DNA from 2 places in the Kitasatospora sp. NPDC057595 genome. Region 1 is predicted to be linked to the other one. Evidence: riboswitches for the same ligand, from Rfam matches in the RefSeq annotation. Region 1 holds a riboswitch; the other holds the start of a gene.
The links. Region 1 has a riboswitch for cobalamin ahead of ACFU9E_RS11970 (prenyltransferase/squalene oxidase repeat-containing protein). Riboswitches for the same ligand answer to the same signal wherever they lie in the genome.
Positions count from the first base shown of each region.

Region 2: it holds a riboswitch for cobalamin, as region 1 does, so the genes downstream of both, ACFU9E_RS29395 (cobalamin biosynthesis protein) here and ACFU9E_RS11970 (prenyltransferase/squalene oxidase repeat-containing protein) in region 1, are expected to answer to the same signal.

Region 1 is NZ_JBHVGL010000006.1:66,424-70,408, forward strand. Features, by position in the region: gene ACFU9E_RS11970 (prenyltransferase/squalene oxidase repeat-containing protein) at 1-1,906, opposite strand, end outside; cobalamin riboswitch at 2,010-2,149, opposite strand; cobalamin riboswitch at 2,231-2,308, shown strand; gene ACFU9E_RS11975 (hypothetical protein) at 2,437-3,864, shown strand.
Region 2 is NZ_JBHVGL010000024.1:33,303-37,287, forward strand. Features, by position in the region: gene ACFU9E_RS29390 (cobyric acid synthase) at 1-748, opposite strand, end outside; gene ACFU9E_RS29395 (cobalamin biosynthesis protein) at 745-1,731, opposite strand; cobalamin riboswitch at 1,765-1,977, opposite strand; gene ACFU9E_RS29400 (alpha/beta hydrolase family protein) at 2,158-3,273, shown strand; gene ACFU9E_RS29405 (hypothetical protein) at 3,694-3,985, shown strand, end outside.

The DNA.
Region 1 (3,985 bases):
CGGCGAGGGCGGCGATCAGGTCGTGGCCGCCGAAGGCGCGCGGGTCGCGGCCGACGGCCTCGGCGAGCAGCGCCTCCTTGGCGATGGAGCCGCCTCCGGCGAACTCGGTGCCGATCGCGGTCCAGTCGTTGACGGTGCGCTCGCCGCCGTCCTTGCCCTGCTGGTCGAGGAAGTCCACGATCCGGCGCAGGGCCGCGTCGTCCGTGCCCGTGGCGGCGAGCGCGAAGGCTCCGTCGATGGTGAGGCCGAAGTCCGCGAAGTCCGGGAAGCCCTCGTAGTAGTGGCCGCCGATCAGGTTCGCGGGGGCGGTGAGGTAGGAGCTGCCCTTGGCGAGGTCGGGGGTCCGGCCGGCGGGCGTGGTCGGCGGGGTGGTGGCGCCGTTCGGATCGTGGCGGACCGTGGTCGGGTCGGTGCCGGTCAGGGCCAGGATCGCCTGTTCGGTGGTGGCCGGGTCGGACTCGGTCGTCGACTCGTCGGGGCCGAAGCCGCCGTCCGTGTTCTGCCGCGCGCTCACCCAAGCCTTGGCGGACGCCTCCTTGGACCCCTGGCCGGTGGCCCGCAGGACCTGGGCCGCGGCGGCGGTGCTCACCGTGTCCCCGGCGGCACCGGCGTACGGGGCGTAGGAGCCGTCGGTCTGCTGGCTCGCCGTGAGCCAGTCCGAGGCCTTCTTCGCGACGGCTTCGCCCCCGGCCGTTCCGCGGAGCGCGAGGACGGTGAGGCCGGTGGCCACCGGGTCGGACTCGCAGGAGCCCCCGGCCACGATCATCGAACCGGCGGTCCCGCCGTCGGCACACTGGAGGACGGTGAAGCGGGCGAGCGCCTGGGGCGGCGGCGTGACACCGGCGCGCCGCAGGGCGATCACGGCCCACGCCTGGACCCACGGCGAGGCGGCGCCGTGGAAGTCCCCAGCGGCCGTGCACTTCCCGTTCTCGCCCTGCGCGGTGCACAGGTGGTCGGTGAGGGCGGCGATCAGGTCGCGGCCGCCGAAGTCCCGGGGGTTGCCCTCGGTGCTCTCGGCGACCAGGGCCAGCAGCGCGGCGGCCCTGGCGTCGGGCTTCCCGGCGGGTCCGTCCGGGTACAGGAACTCGCCGGTGTGCGCCGCGAGGTAGCCGACGACCTTGCGCAGGGCAGGGTCCTGGGTGCCGGCGGCCGCCAGGGCGATCGCGGTGAGGGAGGTCCGGGGGAAGTCGGGGCCTTCGAAGGCCCAGTTCCCCATGTACTCGCCGCCGACCAGTCGGCCGGCCAGCCATGCCGCCGCGGCCTTCGGGTCGCCCTCGGAGGACGTCGGGGCGGTCGGGCTCGGGGAGGCGGTCGGGGTCGCGGTGGGCGACGGTCCGCCGTTCCTGGCGCGGACGGAGTCCGGGGTGAAGGTCGGTTTCCCGCTGGTGCCGCCGATGTCGGTGCCACCGTAGACCCAGGCCTCGACCTCGCCGGGCTTGGGCTTCTGGGTGGCGGCGCCGAACCTGCTGTAGGACCAGGTGTCCTGGCCGGGCTCGGCGATCCAGTAGGACCAGTAGGCCGTCGCCTGCGGGGTGTTGGTGCAGGGTTCCTCGGCGGCGGTCGGGTACTGGGTGCCGCCGTTGAAGCTCCCGTTGCCGAGCCGGCAGATGAAGGCCGGGCCGTCGTGCTCGGTGCCGGTGGTGCTGAAGCCCGCGTTGTGCAGCAGGTTCATCCCGGTCGTGGGCCGGGCGTCGCAACCGCGGACGACCCCGCCGCCCCAGTGGCCGAAGTCGACGGCGACGATCGCGCCGGTGGTGGCCGTGCATTCCTCGATCGGGTCGGCGGCGGCCCGGCCGGGGTGGGCGAGCAGGACGGTGCCGCCCGCGGCGACCGCGACGGCACCGGTGGCGAGAAGGGACGTGAGCCCTCGGAATCCGCGGCTCGTACGGCTGTTCCTGGCCCTCACTGGCGACTCCCCGATCGGTCATCGGGTCCGCACGGCGCAGCCGACGGCTCCCCCCAGGAGGAACCGCCCCGACCGCGTCGTAGTCCACGACGACGCAAGCACTTCTGTGACAAGGCCCCGGTGCAGGCATTCCGGCTCATCCGCCGCTGGGGCGGATCTACGGTTGCGGGTCAGCGCCGGATTCGGACCGGCTTCCCCTGATACCGAGGATGAAAAACCGGTTCATCTGACCACGTCTGCGAGTCGGAGTCAACGGTGCGTCATGTCGCCTTCCCCACCTCGTGGAACGTCCGGCGGTGCGGTAGCGTCCGCGGTGGCCGAGCGGGGGAACCCGGTGCGAATCCGGGGCTGACGCGCAGCGGTGTGGGGTGGTGTGCTGCGGCACCCCGAGCCCGAATGCCCGCCCGGCCGAGTACCACGGCGAAAGCCTGCCCACGCGATCCGGGCGGCGGCCGCTCCGGCCGTCGTGCTCCCCCGGGAGCGCCGGGGCCGGGGCCGGGTCGGCGCCCGCCACCCCAAGGAGCCGTTCCGTGACCTTCCTCACGACGCCCCGCACCACCTCCTCCCGCCTCGCCTCCGCCGTGACCGTGTCACTGGCGGCCGGGGCGCTGCTGCTGTCGGCCGTCCCCGCCCACGCGACCGCCACCCCGGCCCAGATCGCCACCTCCAAGAGCACCGGCGTCACCTACCTGAAGTCCCTCCAGGCCGCCGACGGCAGCTACGTCACCGGCGGCGGGCTCTCCAACGAGTGGGCCTTCAGCGCGCTGGCCGCGGCCGGCACCGCGGCGGCCGACGTGACACCGGGCGGTGACGTCACCAAGAACGCCCGCCTCGTCTACCGCAACCAGCTCGCCGCCGCCGGCTGGCCGGGCGCCTCACCGGTCGTCACCGACTACCAGCGGGGCATCCTGAACGCCTACGCCGCCGGCGTCGACCCCGCGCGCGTCGGCCCCGGCCGCAACCTGATCGCCGACGCGGTCTCCTACTGGCAGACCGCCGAACCCGGCTACTGGGGCCCGTCCGCCAACTTCAACGGCACCGTGTTCGGCCTCCTCGCCCTCGGCGGCGCCAAGACCCAGGGCGGCGCCAAGCGCGTTCCGCAGGCCCTGCTGGACGCCTCCGTCACAGCTGTGCGGGCCAACCAGCACACGGACGGCGGCTGGAACTACACCAAGGCCGCCGGTGACCCCACCGAGCTCGGCACGGGCAGCGACATCGACATGACCGGGGCCGCGATGGCTTCCCTGTGCGTCGGCGGTGTCCCCAACACCGACCCGGCGGTCGTCGCCGCCAAGAACTTCCTCAAGGGCAAGCTGCTGGCCTCCGGGGCGTTCAACGCCCTGTGGGGCGTCAACACCGACTCCAACGGCTGGGCCGTCTCCGGTCTCAACGCCTGCGGAATCAACCCCCAGGGCGCCGACTTCACCAGCGGCACCGGCAAGACCCCGGTCGACTTCCTGATCGCCCAGCAGTTCAAGCCCGGCGGCGGCTTCAAGTACCAGCCGAGCGACACCGCACCCTCCCCCTACGCCTCCGTCGACGGCCTGCGCGCCGTCGCCGGTGCCGGGTTCACCGCCGCCCCGCCCGCCCCGGCCACGGCCGGGGAGCCGACCTGGTCGGCCACCACCGCGTTCACCTCCGGCACCGCCGCCAGGCTCGCCCTGGTCGTCGACGACGGCACCGGCGCGCTCAAGGTCTGCGCCGTCACCGTCACCCCGACCGGCACCACCGCGACGCTCGGCGACGTCCTCGACGCGGCCGCCACCGCCACCCCGGCCGGCTGCGTCACCTCCGTCACCCCCGCCACCGGCGGCGGGACGATCACCGCGCTCAACGGCACCGCCAACAGCGGCTCCGCCACCTGGAAGGTGAGCCTGGACGGCGCCACCGCCATCGCCGCCACCCGGGCCACCACCGTCCACCTGGGCGACACCGTCTCGCTGCGCTACGGCAGCTGATCCGGCAGCGGCCGCGCCGGACGGCCTGAACGCCCCCGGAACCGCCGGTGCCCCGGTCTCCGTCGCGGAGGACCGGGGCACCGGTGCGTCGTCGGCAGGGAGCTCAGAGCGCTCAGGACGA
Region 2 (3,985 bases), on a different contig from region 1:
GCGCGGCGGTCCGGTCGACGACGGTGGACAGGTCGAGCGAGTCCTCGGCGTCCAGCCACAGGTCCGGCAGCATCGGCAGGGTGCCGAGCACCGGACGGCCGGTCAGCTCGCGCAGCATCTCCAGCCCGGGGGCGAGCAGCCGCGCGTCGCCGCGGAACTTGTTGACGAACCAGCCCGCCACGTGCCGCTGGTCCTCCGCCGACAGCAGCGCCAGCGTCCCGTACATCGCCGCGAACACACCGCCGCGGTCGATGTCGCCGACCACCACGACCGGCAGCCCGGCGGCGGTGGCCAGGCCCATGTTGGCGATGTCGCGGTCGCGCAGGTTGATCTCGGCGGGCGATCCCGCGCCCTCGCAGACCACCACGTCGAAGCGGGCGCGCAGGTCCGCCAGGCACTCCAGGGCGCGTTCCAGCAGCACCGGCTTGCGCTCGCGGTAGTCCAGCGCGCCGACCTCGGCGACCGGACGGCCCAGCAGCACCACCTGGCTGCGGCCGTCGGCGCCGGGCTTGAGCAGCACCGGGTTCATCGCCGCCTCCGGCTCGACCCGGGCCGCCTGGGCCTGCATCGCCTGCGCGCGGCCGATCTCGGCGCCGTCCGCGGTGACGAAGGAGTTCAGCGACATGTTCTGCGCCTTGAACGGCGCGACCGCGACGCCCTGCCGGGCCAGCCAGCGGCAGATGCCCGCGGTGACCACGCTCTTGCCGGCGTCCGAGGTCGTCCCGGCGACCAGCAGTGCCTTGCTCATGCCCTACCCCTCCGCATCCCGTCCAGGGCCGCCCGGAGCAGCAGGTGCCCGGCGACCGTCGTACCCAGGGCCAGCGCGCCCACCCGCCGGGAGAGCACGCAGGCCCGCTCGATGTCGTCCACCCCGACGGGGCGCAGCTCCCCGCCCAGCACGGGGCGGTGCTCCACCCGCTCGCCGTACCGCAGCGTGCCGCCGAGGCGCACGCCCACCGCGCCCGCGAAGGCCGACTCGGCCTGGCCGGCGTTCGGGCTGGGGTGCGCCGAGCCGTCGCGCCGCCAGACCCGCCAGGCGGTGCGCGGCTCGGGGGCGGCGGCCACCGTCAGCAGCGCGGTCAGCCGGGCGCCCGGCCAGCCCGCCACGTCGTCCAGCCGGGCCGAGGCCCAGCCGAACCGGGCGTAGCGGGGCGAACGGTGACCGACCATCGCGTCCAGGGTGTTCACCGCGCGGAACGCCAGCAGGCCCGGTGTGCCCGCGAGGCCGCCCCAGACCAGGGCGTTGACCACGGCGTCGGCGGTGTTCTCGGCCACCGACTCGACGACCGCGCGGGCCAGCTGCGGCCCGTCCAGCGCGCTCGGGTCGCGTCCGCACAGGTGCGGCAGCCGTTCCCGGGCCGCCGTCAGGTCGCCGGCCGCCAGCGAACGGCCGATGGTGCGGGCCTCCCGGGTCAGCGAGGTGCCGCCGAGCACCGTCCAGGTCGCGGCGGCGGCGAGGGCGGCCCGGCCGAGCGGACGGTGGGCCAGCAGCCGGTCGGCGGCGAGCGCGCCGGCCGCGACGGTGCCGACGGCGAGGGCGGTGAAGGCGGTGCCGGCGGCGCGGTGGTCGCGCCAGAGCCGGCGTTCCAGCCGGCCGGCGGCGGAGCCGAAGCCGGCCACCGGGTGGCCGCGGCGCGGGTCGCCGAAGCGGGCGTCGGCCAGGAAGCCGGCGACGGCGCCGGCGCCGAACGCGGCGGCCCGGCACAGCGGGCGCACGGCAGGGCGCAGCATCGCGTGCGTGTCCTCACTCAGGGTCCGCGCCCTGGATCGACGAACCGGGGGCGAGAGTCTCCTGGCTTCCGGGTCGAACGCACACCCCGGGCCTTCCAGCGGCTTCTGACGGCCCGCCGTGGCGTGTTCCGGTCGTGCTCCCCGGTGACAGTGGCGGGACCGCGCCGGACTCGCACCGGCTTCCTCTGCATGCCTCCGTATTGGCTGAAGGATCCCATCACGGGCCCGAACCGGGAGTCAACCGAGGTCGTGGCGGGTGTTGGTCACACCTCGGACACCCCCGATGTGCCGGTGTGATTTTCCTCCCGGAACAACCCGTACGGCCGTGTCCTACTGGCTTCCCCCCGCCCGCACGGGTGGACTGAGGGGTGGGTCCGGACACCGGGCCGGACGCCGAGCCAGACCACCGAGCACCGGGGAGCGAGTATGCGTTGGGGAATCGCGGCCACCGTGGCGGCCGCCGCCGTCGGCACCGGGGCCGCCGTGCTGGTGATCGGCCGCCGGGCGTCCGAGCGGATGGTCCGCCCGGCCGAGGAGGCCCGCGCCCGCAGCGGCCCGGTGCTCGTCCGCGGCCTCGGTGCCGGCGAGGTCACCTTCACCCGCACCCCCGTGAGCGAGCGTCCCGGCCGCTGGGCCGTCGAGTGGGGCGAGGACGGCCACGCGGTCGTCGAGGAGGTCCTGCGTCGCGACGGGCAGGGCGTCACCCGCCGCCTGGTGCGCGCCGACCGCGGCACCCTCACCCCCGGCACCGAGGTCCGCTTCACCCCCCGGGTCCACCTCGGCGACCCGGCGCAGGCGCTCGGCCTGCCGTTCGCCGAGACCGCCGTCGAGGGCGAGCTCGGCGCGATGCCCGCCTGGCGGCTGGACGGCAAGCGCGGCACCTGGGTGGTCCTGGTGCACGGCCCCGGCGCCGACCGCGCGCAGACCCTGCCCGTCCTGCCCGAGCTGCAACGGCTGGGCCTGCCCGTGCTCGCCGTCACCTATCGCGGCGACGCCGGCGCGCCCGCCTCCCCGGACGGCCTCGGCCACTTCGGCGAGACCGAGTGGCGGGACGTCGAGGCGGCGGTGCGCACCGCCCTGGACGCCGGCGCGGGCCGGGTCGTCCTCTACGGCTGGTCGCTCGGCGCCACGATGGTCCTGCACACCGCGGCCCGCTCGGACCTCGCCCCCTCGATCAGCAGCCTCGTCCTGGACTCGCCGGTGCTGGACTGGCCGGCCACCGCCCGCCGGGACGCCGCCCGGGCGGGCTTCCGGGGCGCGGCCGCCGAACTCGGCGCGCTCGCGGCCGAGGGCCGCACCGGCGTGGATCTGGCCGACTTCGCCCGCCTGGCGGAGGGTGCCGACCTGCGGGTGCCCACCCTGGTGCTGCACGGCCCCGACGACCCGGTGGCCCCGTTCGCCGCGGCCGAGCGCCTCGCCCACCGCCGTCCGGACGTGGTCAACCTCCAGGCCTTCCCCGGCGGTGACCACGCCGCGCTGTGGAACACCGACCCGGACCGCTACGCCGAGACCCTCCGCCGCTGGCTCACGCCGTTCTGCTGACGCGCTTCCGCCCCCCCTGACGGGGTGGATTCCGCGGCGCGCGGGTTCCTTGTGGCATGAACCCGCCATAGAGATCAAGCCAGCCGGTTTGGCCTCTGTTGCCCGATCTTGTCGAGCCCCCGCGCCCCCCGTCCGCCCCCCGCGGACAACCGGATGTGACAGAAGGCCGGTGCAAGGGGAAGACTGCTCGACGTGACGTCTCGGAATCCGCGCGACCGTGATGCCCCGCTCCCGCCGACGATCGGTACCGGTGCGACGGTGACCCGTCTCCCCGGAACGGCCCACCGCCCCGCCGGCGCGAGGCCGGGGACCCCGGGCGTACCCCGCCGACGAGGCCCCGCCCCCGCACCCGGCCGTGGCCGGGTCCCCGTCCCGGAGGGCTTCCCCGCCCCCGCCGAACTCGCTCCGCTGGCCCGCCGCATGCTGGTCGACGCCGTCCGGATCGCCCGCTGGGCCGGCGATCTCGACGAGGTCGACAAGCGCGGCGAACTGCTCCCCGACGACGCCCGCGCCGCCGGCCGCGCGCTCGCCATGACGGTGGGCGCCGCCGCCAAGGCGTGGGGCCAGGCCCTGCTGGTCGGCCTGGTCGAGGCCCGGGACGGCGGCGCCGGCCCCGGCTGGCGCCTGCACGCCTGGGAGCACGACGACGAGGCGGTGGTCCGCGGCTGGTCGGCGCTGTTCGACGCCTGGACGCTGCTCGCCCCGGTCCCGC